3 regions of the Blautia sp. HA9023 genome follow, and region 1 is predicted to be linked to each of the others. Evidence: riboswitches for the same ligand, from Rfam matches in the RefSeq annotation. Region 1 holds a riboswitch; each other region holds the start of a gene.

The links. A riboswitch is a leader RNA that binds a small molecule or an ion and turns the genes downstream of it on or off. The one in region 1 is predicted to bind cyclic di-GMP.
Positions count from the first base shown of each region.
Region 2: another riboswitch for cyclic di-GMP. It lies ahead of AC04Q6_RS14540 (PAS domain-containing protein); the one in region 1 lies ahead of AC04Q6_RS01700 (hybrid sensor histidine kinase/response regulator).
Region 3: another riboswitch for cyclic di-GMP. It lies ahead of AC04Q6_RS07715 (response regulator); the one in region 1 lies ahead of AC04Q6_RS01700 (hybrid sensor histidine kinase/response regulator).

Region 1 covers NZ_JBWLUR010000002.1:52,584-63,446, reverse strand. Annotated here, with positions in the region: gene AC04Q6_RS01740 (hypothetical protein) at 1-175, shown strand, start outside; gene add (adenosine deaminase) at 351-1,349, shown strand; gene AC04Q6_RS01730 (LysR substrate-binding domain-containing protein) at 1,359-1,739, shown strand; gene AC04Q6_RS01725 (alanine/glycine:cation symporter family protein) at 1,889-3,292, shown strand; gene AC04Q6_RS01720 (methylated-DNA--[protein]-cysteine S-methyltransferase) at 3,469-4,002, shown strand; gene AC04Q6_RS01715 (DEAD/DEAH box helicase) at 4,145-5,851, shown strand; gene AC04Q6_RS01710 (Zn-binding domain-containing protein) at 5,751-6,845, shown strand; gene AC04Q6_RS01705 (ATP-dependent helicase) at 6,832-8,922, shown strand; cyclic di-GMP riboswitch class I at 8,962-9,037, shown strand; gene AC04Q6_RS01700 (hybrid sensor histidine kinase/response regulator) at 9,264-10,863, shown strand, end outside.
Region 2 covers NZ_JBWLUR010000009.1:163,540-174,402, reverse strand. Annotated here, with positions in the region: gene AC04Q6_RS14585 (nucleotidyltransferase family protein) at 1-107, opposite strand, end outside; gene AC04Q6_RS14580 (purine-nucleoside phosphorylase) at 147-959, opposite strand; gene AC04Q6_RS14575 (peptide deformylase) at 1,062-1,472, opposite strand; gene AC04Q6_RS14570 (alpha/beta hydrolase) at 1,495-2,355, opposite strand; gene AC04Q6_RS14565 (GNAT family N-acetyltransferase) at 2,435-2,947, opposite strand; gene AC04Q6_RS14560 (YitT family protein) at 3,027-3,863, opposite strand; gene AC04Q6_RS14555 (DUF2318 domain-containing protein) at 4,009-4,524, opposite strand; gene AC04Q6_RS14550 (urease accessory protein UreH domain-containing protein) at 4,547-5,902, opposite strand; gene AC04Q6_RS14545 (response regulator) at 6,091-7,011, opposite strand; gene AC04Q6_RS14540 (PAS domain-containing protein) at 6,947-7,666, opposite strand; cyclic di-GMP riboswitch class I at 7,810-7,885, opposite strand; gene gnpA (1,3-beta-galactosyl-N-acetylhexosamine phosphorylase) at 7,964-10,126, opposite strand; gene AC04Q6_RS14530 (phosphotransferase enzyme family protein) at 10,161-10,863, opposite strand, start outside.
Region 3 covers NZ_JBWLUR010000006.1:809,082-819,944, reverse strand. Annotated here, with positions in the region: gene AC04Q6_RS07750 (HigA family addiction module antitoxin) at 1-1,069, shown strand, start outside; gene AC04Q6_RS07745 (hypothetical protein) at 1,159-1,443, shown strand; gene AC04Q6_RS07740 (hypothetical protein) at 1,461-1,853, shown strand; gene AC04Q6_RS07735 (LysR substrate-binding domain-containing protein) at 1,880-2,758, shown strand; gene AC04Q6_RS07730 (flavodoxin) at 2,885-3,355, shown strand; gene AC04Q6_RS07725 (carboxymuconolactone decarboxylase family protein) at 3,384-4,151, shown strand; partial or broken gene AC04Q6_RS07720 (aldo/keto reductase) at 4,162-4,909, shown strand; cyclic di-GMP riboswitch class I at 5,451-5,541, shown strand; gene AC04Q6_RS07715 (response regulator) at 5,774-8,980, shown strand; gene AC04Q6_RS07710 (extracellular solute-binding protein) at 9,039-10,863, shown strand, end outside.

The DNA.
Region 1 (10,863 bases):
TGATCATAAAGATCTGGTAGAGAGGATCGAGACACGTCACGGACTTCGCCAGCTCAGCTATATGAAAGAAATGCACATGGGAAATGACAGATATCATCTTATCAACATTGATGAGGATGATAAAGAGATCCTCCCTGCAGATGCCGTAAAGAATGTAAAATCATTTCAGGGATAAGAATATTTCATAAAATGTGAAGAAGCAGTCAAGCGGATATTCGCAATCCGCTTCGCTACTTGCTTGATTTGGTTAAAACAGAAAAGGGCGCATGTATCCATAAAATGTGGAATTTCATGCGCTCATTTTTGTGTTATAATATAGAAAAATACAAACAGCGAGGTACTTAATGCCTATGAAAACAGAAAACAAAACCAATCACTACATCGATCTACATGCACATCTGGATGGCTGTATTACCGTGGATATTGCAAAAAAACTTGCCGCATTGCAGCAGATCACACTTCCGGCTGCAACAGACGAGGAACTTCTTTCCCTTCTTTCCGTTCCGGATACCTGCGAAAATCTCAATGATTTTCTGAAATGCTTTGACCTGCCTCTTTCCCTTCTTCAGACAGAAGAAGCACTGGAAGAAGCCGTTTATCTTATCCTTTCTGAAATGAGAAAAGACGGTGTGATCTACGCAGAACTTCGTTTTGCACCACAGTTCCATACACAAAAAGGAATGACCCAGGAAACGGCGATCCAGTCTGCATTACGTGGCCTGAAAAAATCTCCGATTCCAGGCAATCTGATCTTATGCTGCATGCGTGGAAGCTCCAATCAGCAGGAAAATATGGAAACTCTGGACTTGGCCCGCAGATATCTCACAGAGGATGGAGGAGTAGTTGCCGTGGATCTTGCAGGTGCAGAAGCACTTTTTCCAACAGAAAGCTATAAGAATCTTTTTGCGAAAGCAAAAGAGTACAACGTTCCATTTACGATCCATGCAGGTGAAGCCGGCGATGCCGAGGATGTCAAAACAGCCATCCGTATGGGAGCATCCAGGATCGGGCATGGAGTGCGTATCGCAGGAAATGAAGAGGTGATCCAACTTGTAAAAAACAGCGGGATTTTTCTGGAAATGTGTCCCACAAGCAACCGGCAGACCAGGGCAGTGGAAGATATGTTTTCCTATCCGTTGAAAAATTTTCTGGAACAGGGACTTAAGGTAACACTAAATACAGATGATCCTGCCATTGAAAGAACAACCCTTTCCCATGAGTTTCAGTATATGGATTCCCTGTTAAACCTTACAGAGGAACAGAAAAAACAGTTGCTCCTGAATTCCGTGGAAGCAGCATTTACTTCCGGTAAACGAAAAAGGGAGCTGAAAGAACAGTTTCTCTTTTAAAACGGATAAATTTTTTATGAATATATAGCTGCCGGATGTGCTCAGTTTTTTAAGGGAGAAAACAATCTCAGTAACCTGATCAGCCTGGAAAACGGAACCATCTATATCAGTGCAACTGAAACGGCTCTTCACTGCTATCTGTTTGAGGCGGTCCGGGATTTCAATATCCTGTACCCGAACGTACATTTTAAAATTCTGAATAACAGTACGACAGATTCCGTAAATGCTCTGAAAGAGGGCAAAGTAGACCTGGCTGTTGTGTCGGCAACCTTGCAGGTAACCCCTCCTCTGAAAATGAAGATCGTAAAAAAATACAGGGACATCCTGATCGGTGGAAACAGATTTGAAAAGCTGAAAAACAGGGAAATTTGTGGGGAAAATTGTGCTTAATGAAATTTATGGAAAGAAAAATCTTCCAGGTTCATGAACTCCTGCGGATAACCTCTTTTCAAAATAGCAGAAATATTGTATTATGGTAACAATTCGGGTTTTTATCCGATATTATCGTATGATAAAAAATTCTGTTACGAGGAGGATTTATGTTCGAAACGATCATTGACGCAATCAACACGTTTCTCTACAGCAAATTACTGATTGTAATATTGATTGGTTCCGGCATCTACTTTACTGTCCGGACCAGATTTCCACAGGTACGTTTATTCAAAAACGCCTGCAGCGCTGTAATGGAGAAACCAGAGGGAGACGAAAGTGTATCATCCTTTCAGGCACTGATGGTCTCCACGGCATCTCGTGTAGGGACAGGCAACATTGTAGGAGTATCTTCTGCCATCTGTATCGGTGGTGTGGGCTCCGTATTCTGGATGTGGATCATTGCCATTCTTGGAAGCGCATCAGCTCTGGCAGAGAGTACACTGGCGCAGATATATAAGAAAAAAGGAAAAGACGGCCAGTGCTACGGCGGCCCGGCGTATTACATAGAGGCGGCATTGCACAGCAGAGGACTGGCAGTGGTTTTCTGTATAGCCATGATCCTGACTTACGCGTTTGGATTTAATATGCTGGCCTCCTATAATCTGCAGTCTACATTTTCCGGTCAGCCATTTTATAATGCAGAGATCACGCCATGGATCATTGGAGGAATTCTGGCGCTGGTAACGGGATGGTGTCTGCTGGGTGGCGGTAACAGAATTGTGAAAGTAACTTCTACTTTAGTGCCATTTATGGGCATTGTATATATTCTGATATCCCTGCTGGTAGTGGTACTAAATATCGGACAGCTTCCATCGGTACTGGCACAGATCTTTGAAGAAGCATTTGATTTTAAAGCAATTTTTGCCGGATTTGCCGGATCAGCTATGATGCAGGGAATACGAAGAGGTCTGTATTCCAATGAAGCAGGTATCGGTTCTGCCCCCAATGCGGCGGCGTCTGCAATGGTCAGTCATCCGGTTAAACAGGGACTGGTACAGATGCTGTCTGTGTTTATTGACACATTATTATTGTGCACTGCAACTGCCATGATGTGTCTGGTATCTGGTGTGACACCGGCAAAAGAGCTTCAGGGAGCACCGTGGGTGCAGGCAGCACTTCACAAGACTCTTGGTTCTTTTGGACCATATTTTATTATGATCGCAATGGTATTATTTGCTTTCACTACATTGCTGGGAAATTGCTTCTATTGTGATAATCTGCTGACTTATATCCTTAAAAAGCAGCCGGGTAAGAAATTCATGACGGGATTTCGCCTTGTATCAGCACTGGTGGTGTTTTTGGGAGCGGGAATGGAGATGACATTACTGTGGCACATCTCTGATGTACTGATGGGAGTAATGGCACTGATCAACATTCCGGTGATCCTGCTATTGTCCAACACCGTATTGAAAGCATTAAAGGATTACGAAGGACAGATCCGGCAGAAAAAAAATCCTGTATTCTTCAGTAAAAATATTGATCTGAAGCAAAAAACAGATTACTGGAATTAAAGCACCTGTGAATAGCAGTAAAATGTAATATAACAGTAAAAATAGCAGATAACATACCACTATATTATATGCGGAGGATACCTTGCTGTGTTCTCCGTTTTTTCACATAATTAAAGATAACTATTTCACATAAATTATACTTGAGGTAACACTACTGAAATAAGGAGTGGAAAACTATGATCTATACATGCAAATATAAATCACCGTTAGGAGAAATTTTACTGGCAGCAGATGAAATTGGACTTACAGGCTTATGGTTTGAAGGACAGAAATACTTTGCGAATACACTTCCGGACGAGAGGATTTCACAGGAAACGGAGATTCTTTCAGAAGCAAAAAAATGGCTGGATATCTATTTCTCCGGTGAAAAGCCAACATTTACACCTCCTCTTCATCCTGCGGGATCAACATTCAGACAAGCTGTGTGGCAGATTTTATCAGAGATTCCTTACGGACAAACGATCACATATGGAGAAATTGCCAGTAAAATAGCTGAAAGAGAAAATATTTCCCATATGTCCGCCCAGGCTGTTGGTGGTGCAGTTGGACATAATGAAATTTCTATTATCATTCCATGCCATCGTGTAGTAGGCACAAATGGCAGTCTCACAGGATATGCAGGAGGAATTGATAGAAAAATTTCACTGCTTAAGCTGGAACATGCAGATATGAGCCGTTTCTTTGTACCAAAGAAAGGCACTGCACTGTAACATATACTTGAAAAATCTGCATAAAAAATAGAAAAGTGATGTCATATGGGAAGATAAAACTATATGGTATCGCTTTTTTTATGTTATACTGTTTTTATTAAAAATAATATCTATCGAATAAATTGACAGCAAAGGAGCAAGCATGAAGGGGAACATCATTTACAAAAAAATAATCCCTGCCAGATCTCCGGAATATGCAGAGTTTCCCAAAAGCCTGCATCCGGATATCCAGGATTTTCTGTCCGGCCAGAATATAAAGTCTCTCTATACCCACCAGGCAGAAGCTTTTTCCCATGCTATGGCTGGAGAAAATATCGTGATCACCACACCTACCGCCAGTGGTAAATCCCTGTGCTTTTATCTGCCGGTGGTTCAGGAAATCCTGAAAGATCCTGTGACCCGTGCGATCTTTATTTATCCCACGAAGGCCCTGGCAGCTGATCAGTACCGTGCGCTGATCCCCTGGATGGAAGCACTTGGGGAACATCGTTTATCTGTCGGCGTATATGACGGAGATACACCGCCTGCTGAGCGAAAAAGGATCCGGGAACGTGCCAATATCATCCTTACCAATCCGGATATGTTAAACGGCTCCATGCTTCCAAATCACAGCAAATATGGATTCGACTTTATTTTTTCCAATCTGAAATACATTATTCTGGATGAACTGCATGTATACAGAGGAGCTTTTGGTTCTCATCTGGCCAATGTATTTCGCCGTTTATCCAGGATCTGCAGATATTACCACTCAGATCCTCAGTTTTTATGCAGTTCCGCCACCATTGCCAATCCCCTGGAACTTGCGGAAAAGATCTGCGGAAGATCTTTTATCAATATCGCCAGAAGCGGTGCAGGAATATCAGAGCGGATCTATTGCCTGGTCCAGCCAGAAGAGAAACTGAATAAAGATGGCATCCCCTACGGAAAAGAATCTGTTATAAATGTTGCAGCGGACCTTCTTCCTCAGCTGATGGAACGAAGGGAGAGCTTTCTGGCATTTGCCAGATCCAGAAAAAATGTGGAGATCCTGGTGAAAGAAACCAGAGACCATCTGGATGCGGCAGGGTTCTTAGGGACAGCCAGAAAAGAAGAAATCTCCGGGTACCGTGGCGGTTACACTCCTCTGGAGAGAAAAAGCATCGAACAGCGTATGATCTCAGGGGATCTTCTTGGCCTTGTATCCACCAATGCATTAGAACTGGGAATCGATATCGGAAAGATCAGTACAACGGTACTGGCCGGTTATCCGGGAACAAGAGCATCTTTCTGGCAGCAGACAGGCCGTGCAGGACGAGGAAGTGGAAAATGCACCAATTATCTGATTCTTGCCAATCTTCCCATGGATCAGTATATCGCTCTGGAACCGGAATGGCTTTTTGAACACAGCAGTGAAAATGCCATCGTTGATCCAGACAATCTTCTGATCCAGCTTGCACATATCCGGGCTGCGGCAGCGGAACTTCCGTTAACCCTGGATGATGGTGCATTATTCCCGGATCTTGGGGAGACGATCCCTGTACTTATGAAAGTAGATGAAGTCCGGAATATGGGAGGCCGCTTCGCCTGGTCAGGAGGACTTTATCCTGTAGGAGAATTTTCCCTCCGGAATATTGATCAGAACAAGTATCAGCTCATTAACAAGGAAACCGGAAAAAATATCACGGAGATGGATGAGGAACAGGCTTTTCATGAGATCCATGAAGGTGCCGTTTACATGGCACGACGGAGATTTTTACCAGGTTGTAAAAATGAACCTGGAAAGCAAGATCGTGGAAGCTGTGCCATTTCATGGAAACTATTACACAGTACCTGGAAGCGAGACCAATATCCGTATCATACACAGACATAAAAAGCAGCAGTGGGAGAGAAGTGAACTTTCTTTTGGAGATGTAAATATTGCAGATTTTGTATACATGTATAAAAAAATGCAGTTCCATAATCATCAGAACCTGGGTTTTGAACAGCTCACGAAACCACTTTCCAAGAATTACGACACAGAAGCTACCTGGCTCAGACTTCCTGAAAATGTGGTCAGACAGTACCGCAATCTCTTACAGCCGGACAGAAACGGTTATTATGTAAGAAATAACCACTTTGAAGGTCTGATGTTTGCGTTGAAAAATGCAGCTCTGATGGTGACAATGACAGAAGGTTCCGATCTTGGGGTGGCAATGTCCACCAATGCACTGGAACTTTCCGGAAGCACTTCTGAGGAGGTTTCTCTCTATTTTTACGACCGTTATGTAGGAGGCCTTGGATTTGCAGAAAAGATCTATGATCTGATCCCCAAAGTGACAGAACAGGCTATCCGAATGGTTTCCGGCTGCAGGTGCAAAAACGGCTGTGCAGTCTGTATTGGAAATGACAGGCTTGACCGGAACGTGATCCTGTGGGGGCTGAAAAATTTATCTGAAGAATCGGAACTGACCGTGCAGAAAACGAGGAATATTTCTTATCCGGATGAAAAGAATACAGAATGGAATCGATCAGGACAACGGGAATTCACATTATCTGATCTGCAGGAGAAGTGGGTTTTATTCTGCAATCGGGTCAAAGAAAATAATAATACATTTGCAGGATTTTTCTCAATGGTATCCGGACTGGAAGTCAAAGCCTCCTCTCTGATCCTCTATCTGAGAGATCCGTTTTATGCAGAATGGGCCAATATGCAGGAGAACCGAACAGGAATCTCCAATGTGCTCAGTACTTACGTCTTTCTTCCGGTTGATTTCCGCTTTGCGATCCTTACAGATACAGAGAAACCGGAAGATATGCTAAAACGTGAAAAAATGATGCGCAGATATCACACTCTGAAAAAGGATGAAACATATGGAACTGAATGATTATCAGAAAACAGCGGTTCTGGATGAACATAATGCCTGCCTGGTCCGCGCAAACGTAGGAAGCGGAAAAACAACGGTTCTTATCGAAAAGATCCGTTATCTTCACCAGCAGAAAAAAATCCCCCTGGAAAATATGATCGTTCTGACCTTTACAAATAAAGCAGCAGGCGAGATCAAAAACAGGCTGAAGATCCAAAATATAGAAGAAAACCCCTCGTCTCTTTTCTATGGAACATTCCACGGCATTGCCCTAAAGCTCCTTCAGGAAGTGCTTCCATTAGAAGAACTTGGCTACACAAAAGATTTCCAGGTCTGTCTGCCTGAAGAAGAACTGGAACTTGCCAATCAGCTGATCCACCAGCATACTCTCAGGATCAAATATAAAAACCGTCTTCGAAAAAGACTGGATCATAAATACAGGTCAGCCACATCCAGACAGCCCGGATACCAGGACGATTTTCCGAAACTGGTAACTCTCCTTACAGAAGAAAAACGGAAACAGAACAAAATGAGCTACGAAGACCTGTTGCAGTGTGCCACGAAACTTCTGAAAGATCATCCACAGCAACTTTTGCAGCTGAAATGGATCATCATTGATGAAGTGCAGGACTGCGATGAACTTCAGTTTGAACTGATTCGTCAATTAAAAAGACCGGAAGTCGGGCTTTTTGCAGTGGGCGATCCCAATCAGGTGATCTACAGCTGGCGTGGAAGTATGTTCAATATTTTTTATAAATTCCGTGAATTGTATCACGCAGAAGAACTATCCCTTCCTGTAAATTACCGTTCTTCCCAGACGATCCTGGCAGTTTCCAGAAGATTTCAGGAATCCGGGGATTCTCTTACCGGCGTACAGGAAGAAGGAGAAAAAATCTCTGTCAAAAATCATTACGATCCTTTTCAGGAAGCAGAATATCTGGCAGAAAAGATCCTTGCTCTTCATGAAAGAGGCGTTCCACTTGAGGAGGTCGCAGTGTTTTACAGGCTTCAGAGCCAGTCAGAGATCCTTTCAAAAGTTCTGGAAAAACATCAGATCCCATATGAAATCTCTCAGAAGAAAATCATTCAGGATATTCCGGTTCTTGCCTGGTTTCTTCATATACTGCGTTTTTTAAGCAATCATGAGGATCTTACCAGCGGAACTTATGTCCTTTGCGACAAAACTTTCGGGGAAGGATGGAACTCAAAAAAAGCCCGGACAGAGATTCTGAATTTTACACAAGGGAGTGTATTTCTCTCGAAATCCTTACTTTTTCAGGCCATGTGGGAGTATCGGGACACAGGCTCCGGCTACATAAATCTGTGGGAACAGCTTTCTCTGGAAAAATATCTCCGACCGTCTTCCAGCGACTATAAAGAAAACAGGAGGCAAATCCTTTCCCTGTTAAAGAAAATGGAATCCTATCACAGTATCAGGGATTTTCTTAATGATCTTGTACTGAATGGCATGGAACCGGAAAAAGATGCGGTTTCCGGAGAATCTGTAAAACTGATGACGCTCCATGCCTCCAAAGGGCTGGAATTCGATTACGTATTTATCATTGGTGTAAATGATGGGCTGATTCCCTTAAATAGCCGTGATGCTTCTACAGAAGAGGAAGAGAGGAGACTGTTTTATGTGGGAATGACAAGAGCAAGGAAATTCCTGGAATTATCTTTTTACATCAATCCCGGAACTGCGCGGGTATTTCCAGGTCCAGGTCGCTACCTTTCCAGTCTTCCGGAGAAATATCTTGCCCATCCGGCAGATGCCACAAGAGATACAAAAGAAGCTGCCCGGCACCTTCAGGACCTGAAAAAGATGATCCTGGAAGAAAAACTCCGAAAATTGGAAACACCGAAAGAATATGCCAGATCCCAGGAACAGGAAACTTCTTTATCCCCAGATGAAAAGACAGCATTGCCGGAAAACATCCCACCAGAAACACCAAAACAACTTGTAGAACATCCCAAATACGGCCGCGGGTCCATTATCTCCGAAACCGAAGATACCATTGTGATACAATTTGATGATTACGGCGAAAAAGAAATGCTAAAAGCCTTTTCACAGTTGAAAAAAATTCCAAACAATAATTGACAAATTTTCCGTATAAATATACACTAAAATTGTTAAAAAAACAAACACGGGCAAAGCAGCCGAAAGACTGTGGCGCAAAGCTATAGGGCCTGTAAAATGGCAGCCAGTTGCATAATTCAAAAGCACTATAGTTCTCTCTGTCTGAACATGGTGCTTTTTTTATTTTACCCCGTGGAAAGGAAATGGTGATGCAGATGGTGCACTTCTGATGTCCTATACGGCTCAGAAGCTGGCATGAACGGATATATACCAAAACCGGTAAGTATCAAGGATATCACAAGGACATTAAACGGAAATATCGTGTAAAAAACAACGAAGAACTGGATGGCGCAATTTACGAAATGCTGCAACTGCTTGGAAAATGCAGTGGTGCCGATCGAGTATATATTTTTGATAAAAAAGAAAAGAACCGAAAAGAATACTTCTGTCTTCAGTATGAATGGAAAAATGAGGACGACATATTAGAAAAAGAACAGTTATTTTCAGAAATCACGGTAGAGGATATTCCACATTGGACAGACGAACTGAAAAAAGGATTGACGATCCAGGTTACAGATTGTGAAGAACTTTCTCCTATGGAACAGGAATACAACCTGATGAAGAAACATCACACATATTCCCGCGTCCTCGCACCTATTTTCAGCAGAGACCATTTAAGCGGATTTATCGGAATGGATCATTTTTATAAAGGAATCTCAGAACTGTTTATTCATCAGCTTGCGTTCGTAGGTGCTCATCTGAATACAGCCAGGGAAAATCTCCGCATGTTTACGCTTCTGGGAAAAAATCTTGAAAGCATGGAAAAAGAACGTCAGATCCTGAATGTTCTCTGTGAGGACTGTACTTCTGTATATAAAGTCAATCTTCTGGATGATACTGCCGAAGTTGTAAAACTGGAACAGGGTGCCAACGCTCCGAAGATTCTGAAAAACAGAGAAAAAATCATACTTTGTTACTCAAAAGAACTGAAATACTATTATGATCATTTTGTCATAAAAGAATCCGCGCCGGATTTTTTGGAGACATTTGACTGTCAGAATCTGATAGGCGAGCTTAAAACCAGGGATAAGATCAGCCGCAGATATCAGTCCCGGGAAAATGCCAACAGGCATCAGTATTTTGAAATCAGAGCCACCAGACTTCCTTCTTCAACGGATTTTCCGGTTCTGATCGCTTTTCGTCATGTAGATGAGATCATAAAGGAGGAGCGAAATCATCAGAGAGAGCTGGAAGATTCTCTGGCAGAAGTGAAAATGAACAATGAGATCATATCCGCCATCAGTAAGATCTACTACATGATCTACCGGATCGACCTTCAGGATTTTTATTATGAGGAGATTACCGGCGGCAGTGAAAATCACCGTTTTACAGGAATGAAGGGAACCGCAGCTGCCCATATCACCAGTGATAGCAGCGAAAAAGTCGCGTCCAAATACAGGGCCATGGTAAAACAGTTTTATGACCTCTCCACTCTGAAAAAACGTCTGGAAAAAGAGGAGTCCATTGCAGTTGACTACCTTGCCACAGATAACAACTGGCATCTGGCCAGGTTTATTGTCCAGTCAAGAGCGGAAGATGGAACAGCCAGACAGGTTCTGCTTGTGATCCGCGTGATCAGTGAGGAAAAAAGGCGGGAAAAATATCTCATAGATGCGGTAGAAGAGGCCAACCGTGCCAATGAGGCAAAATCAGAGTTCCTTTCCAGAATGTCCCATGACATCCGGACTCCTATGAATGCCATTATGGGATTTACCAGAGTTGCAAGAAACCATCTCCATGAACCGGACAAAATACTGGACTGTCTGGATAAGATCAACTTAAGTGGAAGTAATCTGCAGCAGCTGATCAATGATGTCCTGGATATCTCCAGGATCGAAAGTGGGGAATTTCGCATTGATTCTGAGCCAGTAAAACTGTCTGAATTATGTAAACTTTACGAAC
Region 2 (10,863 bases), on a different contig from region 1:
ATCTCGTTGCGTTTTTCTTTTGCTTCTGTCCGCAGATCCCGGATATATTTTTTCAGTATCCGAAGAAGGGTATCTCCGGAATACAGGTAATCATTCAATGTTATCATTTGTGTTTCTCTTTTCTTAAAATTTCCTTCTTTCCAGGATTACATATTTACCACTACTTTTTCAACCAGTTTCTGGAAAGACTCCGCTATACGGTCTGCTGTCTCCTGCACTTCTTCATGGTTCAGCGCTTCTTTTGAAATCCCTGCTGCCATATTTGTGATACAGGAAATTCCGCAGACTTCCATTCCCATATGACGGGCTGCCATAGCTTCACATGCGGTACTCATTCCGACAGCATCACCGCCCCAGCGCTGAGCAAGTCTTATCTCTGCCGGGGTCTCATAGTTAGGTCCTGTAAACTGCACATAAACCCCTTCCTTCAGTTCAATTCCACATTCTGCAGCGCATTTTCGAATCACATCCTGAAGGGATCGGCTGTATACTTCGCTCATATCCGGAAATCTGGTTCCAAGTTCATCAATATTAGGGCCGATCAGAGGACTTGGAACTGCCGTTGTAATGTGATCCGTGATCATCATAAGATCGCCGGGATGGAAGGATGGATTGGCGCCTCCGGCCGCATTGGTGAGAAGAAGTTTTTTTGCCCCAAGAAGCCCCATCAGACGTGTCGGAAGAACTACGTCAGACATTGGATATCCTTCATAATAATGAACCCGGCCCTGCATGATCACAACCGGTGTTTTCTCTACATAACCAAATACAAAACGTCCTTTGTGCCCTTTTACTGTCGATACCGGAAATCCTTCGATATCTGTATATTTAATGATCTGTTCGATCTGGATCCTCTCTGCAAAGTCGCCAAGTCCAGATCCCAGAACCAATGCGATTTCCGGTTTAAAATCTGTTTTCTCTCTTACACTTTCCAGACATGTCATTAATTTCTGATACATAGTTTCCGCTTCCCTTCTTATCTTAATACCGTCAGAACCATATTGCAAAAATCCCCTGCTTTTTTCTGTACTTTTTGTTCTTAACTCTGTTATATATCATATTTATATGATAATTCCGTCACAGTGATCAATCTCATGCTGAATGATCTGTGCTGTCCAGCCAGAATATTTCTGGCGTTGTTTATGGAATGAAATATCCTGAAATTCCACTTCTATGTTTTCATATCGGGTAGTCTTTCGCACACCGTCAAGAGAAAGACATCCCTCCTCTGTCTCGTATGCTCTGGACTTTTTCACTATCACCGGATTCAGCATTGCCACATTGATAAATCCCATATTTACAGCAATGATTCTTTTATTTACTCCAATCATATTGGCAGCCATCCCCACGCATCCTGCTTCGTTGGCTTTCAGTGTATCCAGAAGGTCCTGTACTATCTGTTTATCTTCCTTTGTGGCAGGCTGCGCTTTCTGTCTCAGAAAAAAAATATCTCTCATTATCGGTCTGACCATGATTTTACTCCTGTTTTCTGTTTTATTTTAATTTTCTGTTGAAAAAATCGATGATCCAGTTCCATGTTTCATCCTGGAAAAACTGAAGATCCGCATGATCTGCTCCGTCCAGCGTCAGCAAAGTTACATCACAGCCCTGCGCTTCCAGGAGATTATATAATGTTTTTGACTGCACATAGGGCACTGTCCGATCACAGTTTCCATGGATGATCAAAAATGGCGGCGCATCCTTCGTTACTTTGGATACAGGACTGCAGTTATACGCCTTTTCTCTGTTTCGTTTGGAATTAAAGCCCAGAAGGAGGGACTCTGCGGAAGAAGCACATTGTTCTGCGGATTCGCACGGAAACGCAGAAAGATCTGTGGGCGGATACCAGGGGCAGGCTGCCTGTACTTCGCTGGATTCTTCCAGATATTCTCCTACATCCAGGGCCGGATCATGATCCAGCGCAGCCATACATGTAAGATATCCTCCGGCGGATTCTCCCATAACTCCCATCTGCTCTTTGTTGATACGGAACCGGTCTGCATGCGCTTTCAGATAACGGATCGCTGCCTTTACATCCTGCAAAGGCATTGGATATGGCCCCTGATTGGAAGTGCGGTACTCCACACTTGCCACTACAAATCCGCCTGATGCCAGCCTGCTGAGATAAAGATTATGCGCCGACTTATCCATCATCAGCCAGGCCCCTCCGCAGATCCAGAGAATACATGGATAAGTTCTGCCATCCTGTGCCTCCGGATAGATAATATCCAGTTTCAGGTCTCTTCTGCAATGTCCAAACCAGGAGTCCACCTGTGCATAAGTCACATCATTTACCGTAATATACTGCGGTTTTTCTATTTCCAGTTTCAGTGTGTGCTTTTCTGCTTTTGCCATAGTATTTCCCCCTTTTTTGATCGTTATATTCTGTCTTTGAAATATCTTTTATTTTATCACAGTACCGGGAATTGTGCCTTTATTTTTTCATTCGATATTCCATTTCATTCCATTTTTCGTCACCCAGTACAGAAGCTGAGATTCCAATATATTCAAATCCCATTCTCCGGTACATCTCTACTTTTTCATCTACGCAGGTAAGAACCGCACGTTCTCTCCCTCTTTTCTGCTCACGGTCAAGATAACGCATCATCAGTTCTCTTGCAAGGCCCTGTCCACGGTATTTCGGGAGGACCTCAAGCCCCAGAAGCATATTATTTTTCCCATCAGGATCACAAAGATCTGCATTGGTAAAAAATTTATCCTGGAAAGCCTCCTCACTGGTCGTAAATCCTGTGAGATATCCTGCCAGCTTTCCGTTTTTCCGGTCAACTGCCACAAGGAACAGCTCCGGAATTTTTTCTACACGGTCTATAACATCCGCTCTGCTTATTGCCTCTGCCGGTGGAAAACAGATCTGCTCAATTTCCGCTGCCTGTTCTGCTTCCTCCCTGTGTATAGAACGGAATTCATATTTCTCTGAAAGTCTCATAATTCTTCTCCTTTGATTTTTCTCATCCATATATAGAATAACATTTTTCCGGAGAAAAACCCATCTTTTATTGTAAGCCTTATCGCAGGATCTCATCAATAGTTGAAACAGTACTGAAAGATCCTTTATTCCTGGAAATAATTTCTTTCACTTTCTGCAGTTCAAAGTAATTCACATAACAGATCAGTGTTTTATTTTCCCCCGCGATCACACCGGAAGAATTGATAATAGTACAGGTCTTATTCAGTTCTTCTTTAATATCGCAAATAATTGAATCTGGATCTTTTGTGATGATGGTCACCTGTTTCAATGCCTCAAAATGATCTGTGAAATGATCGATGATGGAAGTTGACACGATGTACACCAGAAGACTTAAAAGTGCGGAATCTCTGTCAAGAAGTACAAACACCGCCCCATATACACAGGCATTGAACGCAATTAATATGTAGGAAATACTGTAGTCTTTTCCCGAATGATTGTAGATTTTTTTTACAATGATATTGGCAAAAATCTCAGAGCCGTCAATGCAGCCACCATTTCGAAGGATCAGGGAAAGTCCCACACCAAGAATCGCCCCTCCGAAAGCCACCGCAATAAAATGTTCTGTATTTAGTTCAAAAGGGATTTTTTCAAAGTAGGAAAGACCTATTGTGTAGATCACAAAACCTACGAACGTTTTTGCAAAGAAATATTTACCGATAAGAATGATCCCGGCGATCAGAAATGGCAGAAAGACAAGCAACACACACAACGACAGATTATACCCAGTGAGTTTGCTTATGATAATGGCAATTCCGGCAGTTCCGTAATCGATGGCATCATTGGGAAGCAGGATACAGGCAACGGAAAAGCTGGCCAGTATGGCTCCGATAATGATCATCAGATACGAAAACAATGTTTTGATTTTTTTGTTCATAAAGACCTCCTTTTTGCAAGCAAAATTGTTTGTCAATAGTAACAAAAAAGCTGTTATAATAGATTTTTCTATTGTAACAGCTTTGTTTTCCCTCTTTTGGAATGGGTTTATTATATGATGTTTTCTTTTTCCTGTCAATGCTGCATTAACTCTGATATGCACCCTTCCAGTTTGCAAAAATATCTGCGGAATCCTTCAGAAAATCATAAGATATCTGGATCTTACCATCTGCAAGTATCCAGTCACTTTCCAGAATCGGCCAGGGATTGCAGCCTCCTGCAGTTTCTCCTACCTGATCCATGGTAAAAGAATTTCCACAGTTCTGGCAGACCAGTTTATCGTCTTCCTGTTTGTAATAACCATTTCCGGAATCATAACAGATCTGACAGGTATTAAAAGCGGTACGGATAGTTCCATCCGAAGTCTTTACTGCGATCACTTCCATTTCCGTGCCATCTACATTTGCAGGATAAAAGACTGCATTTTCTGTCAGTTCATCAACCGGTATGGTCAGATTCCCACCGGAACTGACGCTGATTTCCTGATTTCCATCTGCTGCGGAAGTCTCTTCTGTAGTTTCTGTTTCTGTTACATTTCCACATCCTGCAAGCGCCGTCATTGCTATAAGAAACGCCATACCTGTTATCATAATTTTTTTCATCTTTAACATTACTCCTCTGTTTTTATTTTCCTGTTACATAAATAGTCCCTGTGATCATGCCCATCCAGCAGCTATACGTATAGACGCCTTCTTTTTCCGGTATAAATTCGATGACATTTTCTCCGTTCTCGAAAGTATGATCCATTCCAAAATCCTGAAGGATCATCCTATAATTACATCCATTGATGCTGCCCTCCGGTACATTGATCTCCCACTTCACAGGTTCCCCTGCCTTCACAGTAATATCCGGATACCATCCAGAACACAGCGTACTGGAAACATACTGCACTCCATCTTTTTCCACTGCCACATCTGTCTGATCATCATTCTGCACATTATCCGCTTCTGCTGCTACCTTTTCGCCGGACCTGCTTTCCAAACCTGACAGCACACTTCCCTGAGACATCATGGCAAGTCCCATAACAACCACCAGGATCGCTCCTGTTTTCAGGATCTGTCTGGTAAATTTCTTTCCCAGTGCAGAAAAAATTGAGCCAAATCCAAGCATCAGAGGAACCGTTCCCAGACTGAAGCAGAACATGGAAAAAGCTCCTGCTACCCAGCTTCCGGAAGCCAGTGCAACAATCTCCATAGACTGCAACGGTCCACAGGGCATGAACCCGTTACACAGTCCAACTAGAAAAGGTGTCCTTTTTTTCCATAAAGATTTCCCTCCAGGAAATGGAATGTGGATTCTCAGTTTCCGAAGCCCCGGAAAAATCCCCAGCATATTCACACCCATAACGACCATGATAATTCCGGCCAGGAGTTTCAGAGACCCCTGAAACACTGTGGAAGCCTGTAAACTGTCCCCAATTCCAGCCAGACCTCCTACGGCCCCGAGAAATCCTCCGATCACGGTATAGGAAACAACCCGTCCCATATTATAGGAAAATGTATTCCGAAACATTGACCTTGATATTTCCTCTGCGTTCGCTTCTTGCTTCTGCAAGGTCTGAGAAAGATTGATCCCGCCGCACATGGCAATGCAGTGTACAGAAGTGATCAGGCCAATGACAAACAGCATTCCATATCCCATTCCTGTCTCGGCAAGAGAATCCGGCGCAAGATGGTTAAGGATTCCAAAACGCTGCAGGATCACAAATAAAAGGGCGATCGCAAAAATTTCCGCTGCTGCCTGACGAAGCTGTTTCCTGCGAAACTGTTCCGCGGGAATTACCTGATATCCCAGATCCTCGATCATTTTTACAATTTCTTTCATCCTGATTTTCTTCGGATCATAATCAAACTCTGCCCGTGAATATTCATAGCTGACTGTAATTCCCGTGATCTCCGGTCTTAATTTCAGTACATTCCAGATCCTCGACTGACAGTTAATACAGGTCATACCATCAATATAAATAACCGTATGCTTCACTGTTTTGCATCCTTTCTCATAAAGTTTGTAAAGCGATAAAATAAAAAACTGTTACAATAGATCTTATTTCTACTGTAACAGTTTTTATATCCTACTTTTACGATAGGTTTAATTATATTATTGTATTTTTCTTCTGTCAATGGCAAAGGCCGATTTCACAGAATCTTCACCTTTTAACCAGTCAGACTTTACAGCCACTTTCTCATCACATCCCGAAGCCTTGTCATATCCAGTGGTTTGGAAATGTGTTCATTCATTCCGGCACTTCTGGCAAGCTGAACATCTTCCGCAAAGGCGTTGGCAGTCATGGCAACGATCGGAACAGACCTGGCTGCCGGTATATTGGATGTGCGGATTGCTGCTGTCGCTTCATACCCGTTCATTACCGGCATTCGGATGTCCATAAAGATCAGATCAAAATCACCTTCAGATCCGGAAGAAATCATATCCACTGCTGTCTTTCCGTTTTCTGCTGTCACGACCTCTGCTCCGGTCATCCCTATGATTTCTTTTGCGATCTCAGAGTAGTCATACGCTGACAAAATAATAATGGTTACATCATTTCCAACTATTTTCCGGATCTGCCGGGTCGTCTCCAATCCGTCCATTCCCGGCATTTTCCAGTCAATGATAATGGCAAAATAATCGTTTTCTTTTTCATAACGCGCCGCAACAAGGTTAACTGCTTCTTCTCCGGATGTTACCCACTCCCCGTCGATTCCTATTTCTTCCAGAAGTGCCACCGTATTCTCGCAGCAATTCTGATCATCATCTACCACAAGTACCGGCAGATCGATCAGCTCATCCCAGGTACTGCTCTCCTCAAACAGTCCGGATAATGTTTCTTCCACCTTCAGAGAATTAAAGCTGTTTTCCTGAAGATCCACATAGTATTCACAGAGATTTGCCGTTGTGTATGCACGGTAAAAAGCATCTACTCTCTGCGTATACTGTCTCGCTCTCTTCTCCGCATCAATATTTATAAAAATCCCGGCCATACGAAAAGCAGTTCCGTCCGCACGACGGCTCACCTCTCCCTTATCCTTAAACCACTGATAAGTTCCATCCGCCATACGCATGCTGGTATTCCACATCATATTTTTTCTCATTGGTCTTATCCTGAAAAGCTTCCTGAAAAGTCCTGGAAACCTCCTCAAGGTCCCGGGGATGAATTCCCCTTTCCCATGTTTCCAGATTGTTGGGAAAATCCAGAGTATCATGATATCCAAGCATCTTTCGAAATTCATGACTGAAGAAAACTGATTCAGGATTTCCGGACTGAGCACATTCTACAGACCAGAACCCGGAACTGAGCACCTGATTTACCAGTTCCAGATTTTCCTGCATCTCGTCAATGTGCGTGGATAATATCCATAATGCGTTTCCTTCACTGTCAATGGTATCTTTCTTATATACACGCACATTAACCGGTGCACCTTCTTTATTCAGCATCTGTGCTTCGCCTACTCCATGGATCTTTTTAAAACGTTCGATCTTTGCAAACGTACAGTTCTGCCCACAGAATACATTTTTCAGCGATCCGGAAAATTTTTCCATAAATTCTTCATAGGTATATCCAAGATTGTGAAGAAAAAATTCACTGATATAAGCAATCGTAAGATCACGGTCATAATATCCGGCCAGAACACCTACCGCCTGGTTATTTTCGATGGTTTTCCGTATGGCCGCATACGTCTCCTCACAAAGATGGGACTCTCCCACTATATATAAATTTTCTTCTTCAAATAGTGCCTTGTTTATCAACTGTTCACTCCATATTTCACCATTTGCAGCTTTTGGAAAATCCCTGTAACGCGCAGGAAACCGCAATGCATTTTATCTGTTCTTCCAACAAAAAAACAGGGTCAGGCTATAGACATGCAACTATACCGTTCCCTGTTTCTATTCTCTGCAGCTGGCTGCCATTTTAAAGGCCCTTTAGCTTTGCGTCACAGCTTTTCAACTGCTTTGCCCATATATTCTCTTTCAAATCTGTACTATTATACACTCAATTATAAATGCCTGTCAACAGCTCTCTTACAGAGTTTTGCAAAACATCTGTCAGATCTGATACCAGCGGATCTCATTGGCAGAGAGATGAATTTCAAAGCTCTTTCCGTCCCCTGTATAAACAGTTGTATCCTGTGGTTCATAGGTGTTATTTACCACACAATACTTTCCGTTTTTCACATAGGCATGAACTTCCACATTATAATTAGACGAGAACCAGCGGTGAAGTTCATCCTCTGCTGCCGCAGACCAGAGCACGGATCTGTACAGAATACGACTGTTTTTAAAGCTGTAAGGCAGCCCGCTGATATAAACGCCACGACCCTTTCCGAAGGTTTTTACCGCCATCTGGACTTCCTGGTCTTTCTGGATCAGGATCTTCGTATCCGGCAGTGCAAAGATATTCTTTTTGCCCTCGCCGAAATCTACGGTTCCGTCTGTATCTTCCAGAATAAAATGATCTCTGTGTTCTTCCCAGTTGTATTTGTCTGTATTGAGATTAAATCCTCTTTCTTCCTCTACTCCCAGGATATCATCCAGCTGAAAGAATTTTCCCTGCCACTGGTGGGCTGCCGGCTCACCAACGCCGATAAAACCGCCGCCATTGTAGACAAATTTCCGCACTGCTGTAAGGATTTCCGGATTTGCCCAGTTCTCGCCGCCGGACTGTGCAGTGTCCGCATCACCTACATTGATGATCACGTCAAAATCATTAAGAAGATCTTTATTTTCACGAATATCATCGAAACTGATAAAGGAAACATCAAACGGCGCACCGCTTAATGCCTCGATGATTCCAAAATAAGAATAATTCTGTTTGTAATAGATAGCATGATGTACCATATGGTTGCCCCAGGAGCGCATTTTTCCCCAGCAGTTTAAAACTGCCACACGTTTTACGCAGTATGGCGTGGTTCCCTGGATATTGTCATAGAGCACACGAAATTCCTGGCATACTTCTTTGATATACTGTACGAAATCCGGAAATTCCAGAGCCAGCTTCAGATAGCCGCCATAGCCGATTCTCTGGATCGGGCTTCGAAGGATAGCTCTTCTTGCAGTTACCCAGTTTACTTTTGCCTCTTTTACCGGATCTCCGCCTTCATGGAAGGTATCCGGGAAAAAGTATGGAAGAAATCTTCCTTCTGTATATTTTACATGTTTGATATCGCTGAACAGACGTAAGGTTGCTCCGTTTCCAACACTTCCCACTACTGCATCCAGTCCGATGGAAGCAAACTCATCCATAAAAGGCTCCATGCCGATCCAGTGATCGCCCATGAACATCATGGCTTCTTTTCCATACTCATGGACAATATCTACCATTTCCTTTGCAAGCTTTGCCACTTCTCTTCTCTGAAAAGCCTGGAAATCTTTAAATTCCTTTGACGGGATACGGTAGGTATTATTCATATACCCCTGGTCAATGATAAACTCCGGACGGAATTTATAGCCTACTTCCCGCTCAAACTGTTCCAGAATATAAGGGCTCACTGAGGCAGAATATCCAAACCAGTCCACATATTTTTCTCTTGCCATCTCGTCAAAGATCAGCGTAAACTGATGAAAAAATGTGGTAAATCGTACCACGTTCACATAATCATGCGAATCCAGAAATCTGCGGAGACGTTCCAGGGAATGTGCCCGTGTTGCAGGCTGGCGCACATCAAAGGTGATCTGAGGCTCTACATCCTTCCAGTCATTGACAACAGCATTGTACATATGTACCGGGTCCCACATGATATATGCAAGAAAACTTACCGTATACTCATGAAACTCTTTTGCCGGACGGATCACCACATTTCCGGATTTTTCATCATAGGACCATTCTTCTGTACCGACAGCCTCTCCTGTGGTACGGTCCATAACTTCCCACCATCTTTTAATATCATCTCTGGTATTGACAGCAAGCATATCCGGATACAGATGGTCCATCAGGTGTATCTCCAGAGTATCGGAAACTGCCGTGTGAAAAGATGTCATGATATACATCTGCTGGATCTCTTCCGGATGTGCCTTCGCCCAGGCATTATCCTTTCTGGTAGTATAATAGGTAGCATATATCTTGGCCCCTGTATTTTTCAGCTCTGCCGGAAATTCTGTTCCGTCACAGTCACGGATGGCATCTGCACCCCACTCATCCAGCATTTTCAGTGTCTCCGGAATCACATCCAGATCTGTCGGGATGGTCACTCTTCCTTTTGTCTCGCTCATTATCTTTACCTCCATTGTAAAAATCCCCTGTTTTTTATTTCTGATATTTTTTTACGATTGCCTGCATCTGCTCCCATTTCTGCTCCATATCTGCCACCAGCTTAAACTGTGTACGACAGCGGTCCAGATTATGGTCTTCACGGTCGATTTTAAAATAATGATCTCCTTCCAGATAGTCAGTAAGAAAACGGATGCCACATTCATAGGTCATCACCTTGGCGCCCATAGGAAGCATCTCGATCTCCCTGGCGTTTAACTTGTCTCCACAACTTTCCAGAAAACCTTTCACGTAAATCTCGTAGAGCTCCATGTCACAGGAGACTTTACTTAAATCTTTCTCATCTTCCAGCGCAGTGCTGGCTCCGAACCGGATCGCATCACCAAAATCATTCATGGCCAGTCCTGGCATTACAGTATCCAGATCGACCACACAGATTCCCTTTCCCGTTTCCAGATCGATCATGATATTATTCAGTTTTGTATCGTTATGGGTTACCCGAAGTGGAACTTCCCCATTTTCCAGAAGTTTTCCAAATATTCCAGCCAGATCTTCATGCTGCAGTGCAAACGCAATTTCTTCTTTTACCGATGCGGCACGGTGACAGCAGTCCTTTTCCACGGCATCTTTCAGCGCCTGAAAACGCTTTTTTGTATCATGGAAATCCTTTATGGTTTCATGCAGAGTCTCTGCCGGATAATCAGCCAGCATTTCCTGAAATTTTCCAAATGCAACAGCA
Region 3 (10,863 bases), on a different contig from region 1:
TATTGAATATAATGATAAGATTGCTTTTCATCCTGGATACTATATCAAAGAAATCATTGAAGAAAGTGGACTTTCTCAGAAAGATTTTGCAAAACGATTAGATACCACGCCAAAGAATTTAAGTATTCTGGTACGTGGGGAGCAAAGCTTATCAATCGATATAGCCATGAAATTATCTCGAATGTTAGGGACTAGTGTTGACTACTGGCTGAATCTTCAGAAGAGCTATGACGCTTTGATTGCTGAGTTTGAATCATCCAAGGAATTAGAGCAGGAAAGAAGAATTTTCAAATACTTTCAGTACACATATTTCAGAGAGAATTTTGGATTGCCTGATCTTCCGAGAAAAACAAATGAGCAGATTAAGTGTCTACGTGAATTTTTAAATGTTGCATCATTATCTGTTTTTACAAAGCAAAATATGACAGTTAGTTTCCGAAGTGCATCTGAGGATATGAAAGAGACTAATACTGCCAGAGCAAATGCAATGGTTCAGATCGCAATTAATCAGGCACTGAAGATAGAAGCACCTAAGTTTGACAAAAAGAAGTTTGAAAAAGCTGTTGATTATGCATTGACATTAACAACACAGCATGGTGATTTTTATCCACTGATTAGGAAGGCCTTTGAAGATGCGGGAGTAATATTCGTAATACTTCCAAATCTTCCGGGTTCAGGAATAAATGGTGCAACCAAGAAGATTGGGCAGAATGTAATGCTGATGGTGAATGACAGACGTTTCTATTCAGATACATTTTGGTTTACTCTGTTCCATGAGATTGGCCATATTATTAATGGTGATTATGGAATTACGTTTGAAAATGAGCACGCTGGACAGGAGGATGCAGCAGATAAATATGCGGAAGACAAATTGATCCCTCCGGGAGAATATGAGGCTTTCGTTAGAATGAATGAGTTTAGCGAAAATGCTATCCGCAGATTTGCTGAAAGAATTGACAGAGATCCGGGTATTGTTCTTGGCCGCTTGCAAAATGATCAGATTGTTCCATTTACAAATGTTGCACTGTCAAAAGCATTAAAACACAAATACAAAGTAATAACATCATAAAGAAGTATATAACTTGAGGTCGTCTACCGTTATCCACGATAGATGGCCTTATTTTTTTATCCATTTGGGGAGAAAGGAGGTGAAAGCGATTGGAGGAATTTAAGGCGAAAAGACATGCGGTCAAAAAGATGACCCGAAAGGGACTTGTGGAAACAGATTCCAGAGAAGAGATAGTGAAGGAAACTGCGGAAGCAAAGTCCGATGGAAGGCGCATCAATGAGGCTGACTTTGTGTGCACCATCATTTGGTACCGCACGCAGTACATGAATTATATTATCCTGGGAATCGCTGAATTCATGTTGGTAGGCGTATTGGCTGCAGGAGCATTTGTCCTGGCATTGGAGTCAGAAGTGAGAAACTGGCAGTGCTTATGAGAGGATACCTGCAATCTATGAAGGTAAATCTGAGAGAAATTATTCACTATATTGACGAGTCAACACTTGAAAAAGCGAAGAACGAAAAAGTTCAAAAGCAAGAGTCTCCCTCAAAGATGTCAAAAGACGTAGAGGAGTCTGTTGATAAGATGATCTCCAATCGTATGAGCAAAGCATATTCTGAATGGAAATCAAATCAAGATACACAGCCATTTAATGAAAATATAGAGAAGGAATACCAGAAGCTTTTAGAAACACTGTCTCCGGAACAAGAGGAAGTGCTTACGAAGTATTGTGATGAAATATTTGCCAGCGGAGCAGAGACAGAAGAGTTTTTCTATCGCCTGGGTATAAAGGATGGACTGAGATTAAAAAGTACGGTAAAATCTGTATTAGAAATGATGTCGTGAAATCGAAAGTTGAGGGAACAAAAAATATGGAATTAAGACTGTTGCGCTATTTTCTGACGGTGGCAAAAGAACAGAGCTTTACAAAAGCAGCAGAACAATTGCATATTACCCAGCCAACGCTTTCCAGACAAATGGCAGCATTTGAAGAGGACCTGGGAATAACATTATTTATTCGAAACGGAAAGAAAATATCGCTTACTGATGAAGGAATTTTATTAAAAAGGCGTGCCCTGGAGATTCTTAATCTTGAGGAAAGAACGCTTGAGGAACTGAAAGGAAAAGAAGAGGTTGTAGAGGGCACGATAACCATTGGATGCGGTGAATTTGCAGCGGTGGAGACATTGGCGGAGATATGTAAAACATATAAAGAAAAATACCCGCTGGTTCAGATTGTATTGCATACTGCAACAGCAGATGCAGTGTATGAGATGATGAACAAAGGACTTGTAGATATTGCATTATTCATGGAACCGGTGGACACCGAAGGGCTGGATTATATCCGGATCACAGATTGCGATCACTGGTGTGTTGGAATGCGGCCGGATGATCCGCTGGCAGAAAAAGAGTTTATAAGAAAAGAAGATCTTATTGGAAAACCATTGATCCTGCCGGAAAGAGTAAATGTTCAAAGTGAACTTGCCAATTGGTTTGGAAAAGACTTTTCGAAACTGCAGATTGCTTTTACAAGTAATCTTGGAACGAATGCCGGAGTTATGGCAGCAAATGGACTGGGCTATCCGGTATCCATCGAAGGTGCTGCAAAGTATTGGCGGGAGGATATTCTTGTACAGCGAAGAATTTCTCCTGAAATCACAACAAGTACTGTGATTGCCTGGAGACGAAACATTCCATATTCTTTGGCAGTCCGTAAAATGATTGAGGAGATTAATGCTTTTCAGGCATAAAATAAAATTCAATATAAGCATTAGACATAATGAAGCGATAGAGCTTAAAATAGATGTGTAAGATGAATGTAAATCTTATACATCTATTTTTTTGTGAAAAATACGTATAGAAAGGGGCTTTTTATTATGAGTAAAAATTTAGTCGCATTTTTCAGTGCAAGCGGGACAACAAAAAAAGTAGCAGAAATGATTGCAGAGGAAGCAAAAGCGGATTTATTTGAGATTGAGCCAAAAGTTCCATATACAAAGGCTGATCTTGACTGGATGAATAAAAAATCCAGAAGCAGTGTGGAAATGAGTGATAAGAAATACAGACCGGAGATTATGAAGAAAAAGATGGATATGAGTTCTTATGACGAGATCCTTCTGGGATTCCCAATCTGGTGGTATGTAGCTCCGACAATTGTCAATACATTTTTGGAAGCCTATGATTTCAGTGGCAAAAAGATTGTGCTCTTTGCAACATCCGGTGGAAGTGGATTCGGTAATACTGTAAAGGAATTACAGCCATCCGCACCGGATGCAGTTATCACAGAAGGCAGCCTGTTAAACCGTGGAACAAAAAAGGAAATCAGTGAGTGGGTAAAATCTTTATAAATAACAGTGCTATGGAGGTATACAGAAAATGGGAAAAATAATACAGACAGCAGGAAGAAATGCACTTGGTGAATTTGCACCGGAGTTTGCACATTTTAACGATGATGTCCTTTTCGGTGAAAACTGGAATAACCAGGATATTGACGTAAAAACAAGAAGTATCATCACAGTGGTTGCTCTGATGGCTTCCGGAATTACAGATTCTTCTTTAAAATATCATCTTCAAAATGCAAAAAATCATGGTGTAACACAAAAAGAGATTGCCGCAGTAATCACACATGTCGCATTTTATGCAGGATGGCCAAAAGCATGGGCTGTTTTCAATCTTGCAAAGGAAGTGTGGGAGACAGGCGAAGGAGATTTGCCATACGAAGAGGAAGCGATGCGGGCGCATGCAAAAGAGATGGTATTTCCAATTGGTGCACCAAATGATGGTTTTGCACAGTATTTTTCTGGCAGAAGTTTTCTTGCACCGATTTCCACTTCTCAGGTTGGCATTTTCAACGTGACATTTGAACCCGGATGCAGGAATAATTGGCATATTCATCATGCAAAAAGCGGTGGCGGGCAGATCTTAGTATGTGTAGCCGGCCGAGGGTTTTATCAGGAAGAAGGCAGGGATGCGGTAGAAATGAACCCGGGTGACTGTATTAACATTCCGGTAGATGTAAAGCACTGGCATGGGGCCGCTCCGGATGAATGGTTTTCCCATCTGGCAATTGAGGTGCCGGGAGTGGATTGTTCCAATGAGTGGTGTGAGGCGGTATCGGAGAAAGAGTACGCTGGATTAAGATAAGGAGAGCACTATGGAATACGGTAAACTCGGAAATACAGATATAGAAGTGTCAAAATTATGTGTGGGCTGCATGAGTTTTGGGAAAGCTGGAACCATGCATGACTGGACGTTGGATGAAGCTGAAAGTGAGAATGTTATCAAGCATGCACTTGATTTGGGATATAACTTTTTTGATACAGCAAATGGATATTCAGCAGGAACAAGTGAGGAATATTTAGGTAAAGCATTGAAGAAAAATGTAGCGAGAAATCAGGTTGTGATTGCATCCAAGGTATATTTTAATGAAGGTCGTTTATCAAGACAGGCAATCATGAGGGAAATAGATGGAACTCTGTCACGTCTTGGAACCGACTATCTTGATTTATATATCATCCATAGATTTGACTATGATACACCAATTGAAGAAACTATGGAGGCACTGCACGATCTGGTAAAAGCAGGAAAGGTCAGGGCACTTGGTGCATCTGCCATGTATGGATATCATACAGATAGTTAAACGTGTAGCGGAGCTTGCCGAAAAGTATAACTGCAAAATGTCCCAGATAGCCATTGCATGGCAGTGGGCAAAGGGAATTCTATCGCCTATTATTGGGGCAACCAAAACGCAGTATCTGGATGATTCAGCCGGAGCATTTGACATTAAATTAACTGCCGAAGACCTTGCATATCTTGAAGAGCCATATGTTCCACATGAGATAGTTGGTGCAATTGATAAAAATCCGGCGCAAGGTGTTATTTTGCTTGATGAAAAGAAATAAAGTTTCAGTAATCATAGAGTGTATGGATTCAATTCCATCGGTAAGACGTAATCCTATAAAATGTCTGTGATTCAGTTCTTTATCTTTGTTTTCTGTTCTCATACTCCTCCTTCCACTGAGACTATTCCTCCCTCCGGGAGTCCACGTATTTCAATATCGGCTGTTCCTTCCGATATTAGAAATAGTGCTGTGAACACTTTCAGGTGGAACCAACAGACAAGTGAAACGTCTGTTATTGAGAGGGTATGGGGAGATCCCCATCAAGATAAATCCCATAGGAGAACAGGATGCCAAACGGCAATACTGTTAAACATGGGTGGATCTTGCTCTTATTTGTATCCCTCTATATAACGAAACGCTCAGAGGCTGTTTTACAGTGGGGGGAAAAGAAAAAATATCAAAAAAATGTTGAACGGAATGTATTAAATGTAATTGACTACTTATACAACTATACCAAGATAAAAAAATATACAGATTTTCTATCCAATATTATTGACGTGTAAAAAACTTCATGGTATTTTTATTTTGGGAAAAATGAAAATTATTTTAAAGGCAAACCTGTTGAAAGGCAGGGGCGCAAAGCCAGAAGGGACTAAAGTCAGAAAGCTTGACCATGTCAGCCGGTTGCCACTGTTTCCATATCAACATAATATATGGAAAAGATGTTTGAACAGAAGAGATTCCGATACCTTTTATACTATATAGATGTGTGATTTAAAAAAATATAATAGGGACACTGGCAGATTTTGGCAAGTGTCCTTTTTGTATGCAAAAATGGGTAACAAAACTAGCAGGGACAGGTTTTCTGTATACAGATAAAAGCAGGATGAAGAAGGCATAAGACGGAGAGAGGACTTTAAAAAAATGAAAAATTATGAGGACAGAATATATTCCTTAGGTGAGACTGTACCGGGACAGACACAGGCCATGTCACAGGCAGTACAGAAAACACTGGAAAATAATGGCGGGGTAGGCATAATGACAGGATATTATGACCAAAACCTGTCTGTTTTATCTGTGAGCAATCTGCTGTTACATAGTACAGGATATACATTCGACTCTTTTATGAAGCAGACAAACGGCTCATTGAAAAATTTCTTTTATGGCGAGGAAGATATACTGGATCGAGATCGTTTTTTGCAGCTTCACGGAGCAGGGGAATCACAGATCCTTACAGCAGACGGTACAGTGAATAATGTACGGCTTTATAAAGAAGATGCGACAGATGAGGCGGGCAGACAGATCTGGGTTATGTCTGTACAGGTCAACTGGGATCATGTAAATCTGGCACTGCTCAATGAGGCTATCTGTTCCGGCTTCTGGTATTTTGACTGTGACGAAAACAGTGAGATTGTGAATGCAAACTGGAGTCATGAATTCCGAAAAATGCTTGGCTATCATGACACTCTGGACTTTCCGAATAAACTGGAATCCTGGTCAGATCTTCTGCATCCACAGGATAAAGAAAGAGTAATGGTGCAGCTTCAGGCGGCAATTAAGGATAAGACGAACCAGATAAAATACCAGGTAGAGTATCGTATGAGAATGAAGGATAATCAATACCAGTGGTTTCGGGCATCGGCAGAAGTAATACGCCGTCTGGATGGTTCTGCCAGCAGGATTGCCGGGATTTTTATTAACATTGATGGGGAGAAAAAAGAAATCATGCAGGCACAAAAATCTGCTGCTTTCCACCGAGCTTTTACAAAAGCAGATCTGTGCGAGTATTATGTGAATCTGGAAGCGAATACTTTTGATACCTTTAAGGTTGAGCCGTCCCTGATGACCGTCTTTGAACAGAGTCATACATGGGATGAACTGATTCGGCATTTTGTGGATTCCTATGTTGTGGAGAAAGATAAGAAGGCGGTATCCTCTTTTTACGACCGTGGTTATATTGCAGAAAGGCTGAAGGGTCTGGAAACCGAATTGGCTTTGGAGTGCCGTATCACTCTGAATGGAGAAGAACGATGGGTCCGTAATGTGATCATACGCGGCGAGATAGAGGATTCAGAATATGCCATGATCTTTCTGCGGGATATCACAGAGACAAAGGTGGAGAGTGCACGGCATCTGCAGATGGCAGCGGATAATGCTTCCATGGAGCAGCTGATCCAGAGTATTGTGCGTCTGGTTGACCGTTTTGTTGTCTGTGATCTGGAAAATGACAGGTATGAATTCTACAATCTGAATGGACAGATGATATATAAACCTCTGGGATTTTATCATGATTTTCAGATGCAGGTTCTTGAAAAATATAAGACACTGGAACCATTGGAAGCTATAGATATCCTGATAGCCCCGGATAATATTCGGAAAAAACTGAAAAGTGAAAATGATATTTATAAGTTTGAGTATTGCAGCCAGGATGAAAAGACTTATAAGATCGCTTCTTACATACCCCTGGAATGGGAGGATGGAAAACTGGTAAAAGTATTGCTGGCATCCATGGATGTGACACAGGAGAAAAAAGCAGAGATTGAATCCCGTCAGGCACTGAAAGAGGCTTACTGTTCTGCAGAAAATGCTAATCGTGCGAAAACAGAATTCCTTTCCAATATGTCCCACGATATCCGGACACCGATGAATGCCATTGTCGGCCTGACGGCAATTGCAGGAGCAAATATTGAGAGTCAGGACAGAGTCATTGAATGTCTCAGCAAAATTACAAAATCAAGCCGTCATCTGCTGGGGCTGATTAATGAAGTGCTGGATATGGCACGTATTGAAAGTGGAAAAATGACGCTGGCACAGGAGGATTTCAATCTGCCAGATCTGGTGGATAATCTTATAACACTCACAAAACCGGTGATTGATGAACATAAACACAATTTAGATATACACATTAATCACATTGAACATGAAAGTGTCTGCGGTGACAGTCTGAGGATTCAGCAGGTGTTTGTGAATCTGATGAGTAATGCGATCAAGTATACACCGGATGGTGGGAATATTATTTTTTCCATAGAGGAAAAGCCAAATGGATTTTCAGAACTTGGATGCTATGAATTTACGATTGAGGATAATGGAATCGGTATGTCACCGGAATTCCAGAAAATCATGTTTGATCCTTTCAGTCGCGCAGATGATCACCGGACAACCAGAGTTCAGGGAACTGGTCTGGGAATGGCGATCAGCAGAAATATTGTGAACCTGATGAATGGTAATATTAAAGTGGACAGTACCTTACATAAGGGAACTAAAATCACAGTAACAATTTATCTGGAGCTTCAGGAAAAAGAAAAAGAACAGGACAAAAATCTGATGAATCTGCCGGTTCTGGTAGTGGATGATGATAAGACATGCTGTGAAAGTACAGTTGCCACACTGAAGGAAATCGGTATTATGGGTGAATGGGTTCTCTCTGGCAGGGAAGCGGTTGAGCGCTGTTATGCACGGCATGAGTTGAAAGATGATTACTTTGCTGTTATTTTAGACTGGAAGATGCCGGAGATGGATGGCATAGAAACAGCCAGACAGATTCGGAAGCGGATAGGAAAAGAGATCACCATCATTGTATTGACATCTTATGAATTCAGCGAAATTGAAGAAGAAGCAAAGGTTGCAGGTGTAGATGCTTTTATTGCAAAACCGCTGTTCCGTTCCCGGCTGACGGCTACACTGCGGCAGTTTACTTCAGGCAGAAAAGAAAAAACAGCAAGAAATTATCTGGAGAAGTTGTCAGAATCAGACTACACAGGAAAAAGGATTCTGCTGGTTGAGGATAATGAGTTGAACAGAGAAATTGCTGGTGAAATTTTGCAGATGACAGGGGCAGAAGTGGAAATAGCAGAAAATGGAAAAATCGCAGTTGAAAAAGTGGAAGCTTCTCCGAAAGGTTCGTATGATCTTGTTTTTATGGATATCCAAATGCCTGTCATGAATGGCTATGAGGCAACCGCAGCGATTAGGAGCCTTCCGGGTGAACAGGGAAAACTGCCGATCGTTGCCATGACTGCCAATGCTTTTGCAGAAGATGTACAGCTGGCAAAAAACACAGGCATGAATGGACATATCGCAAAACCGCTGGATATGAATAAGCTGAATGATGTCCTGGAAAGCTGGCTGTAATTGATTCCCGATTATTGAATTAATGTTTTTAGCAGGAAAGAATGAGGAAAATACGAGTATGAAAAAGGCAAAACATTATCTGATAGCTTTATTGTCAGGGGTGCTTGTAGCAACTACTGTTTTGTCTGGCTGTGGACAATCTGAAAAAGCAGTATCTGAAAATGATGATCACCTTACTGTGTATCTGTGGGAAAATCGTTTAATGAAAAATATTATACCCTATATCTATGAGCAGTTTCCGGATCAGGATATTGAGTTTATTACCGGCAACAATGATACCGATTTATACAGCTATTTTGAAGAACATGGTGAACTGCCGGATATCATAACTGTACGTCGATTCTCAGGAACAGATGCACAGAATCTGGAGCCGTATCTTATGGATTTTGCTTCTTATGATGTGGTTTCCAGGTATTACTCCTATGCATTGCAATATTATAAAAACTCAAAAGATGAGATTCAGTGGCTTCCTATCTGCGGTATGCCGCAGACGATCATTGCCAACAAGACATTGTTTGAGCAGTTCGGGATCAAGATACCGGAAAATTATAAGGAATATGCACAGGCGTGCCAGCAGTTTTATGATAATGGTATAAAACCTTATTCTCTGGATCTTGCAGAAGACTGGTCTGCTCATGAGGTGATCCAGACAGGTGCAATCGGTGAATTCATGAGTCTGGATGGAATCGAATGGAGAAGCTCAGCTGAAAGTGCATCAGGGGATATTGCGTTTGATGATGCGTTATGGAAACGTATTTTTTCAGAAACCAATACATTTTTGAAGGACTCACATTTTACAAGTGATGATATTAGCGTCGATATTAATACTGCAGCGCAGATGTTCCTTGAGGGAAAAGCAGCAATGTTTCATGGTTATCCGGCACTTATGCAGGAATATCAGGAACAGATGGATGCAGAATTAACCCGTATACCGTTTTTTTCACAGATTTCGGATGAAGCTTTTATAAATATGACCCCTTCTCTGAATATTGCATTCAACAAAGACCTGGAAAAAGATCAGGAAAAACTGGACCTGGCATTCGATGTCCTGGATCGTATGATTTCAAAAGAAGGACAAACGCTGATTGCAGAAGGAAAGGGTGTAATTTCATTAAATGTAGATGTTCCAAACATGATGGAAGATGTACCTGGCCTTGAAGATGAAATTAATAATAATTCTGTTTATATCCGATATTCTGCTCAAAAATCATTTGATGCCAGCCTTAAGGCTGTTCACGGATTATTGTCAGGGGAAATGGATGAAACACAGGCGTATGATGCTTTTCGCAGCACAATGAACAGCAAGGATTCAAAAGAAGAAACCACAGTTAATTTTGAAAACGAATATGCCATTTCGCTAAATGATAAAAACGGTCGCGATGCGGCATCTTCTATTTTAACTACGATCAGAGAAGAAAATGATGCTCAGCTGGCTTTGGTACCATATTATTATTTTACTTCTTCCATTTACAAAGGGGAGTGCACCGGCAGCCGGGTTGCTTTGATGACAGCAAAGAGTTCAGATACACCATTATATCTGGCAAAAATCAATGGCAAAGAGGTTTATGAACTTGCGGAGAAATATCTTGCTGATTCTGATGAGAAATTTCATGTAACCAATAAATATGAATTACCAATTGCATCCGGTATGAAAATAATCGTCAGTCAGGAGGAAAACGGATTCTCATTACAGGACATAGAAGTAAATAAGAAAAAAACAGACAAAGACAAGGAGTACTCTATTCTTCTTACAGACACCACAATGTCTGTTTTGAAAAAAATAAATCCGGAATGTGAGATCAGGCAGCTTAAGGACACAACATTATCAAGTGCATGGACTGCAGCAATGGCAAACGGACAGCAACCGTCAGCACCGGAAGATT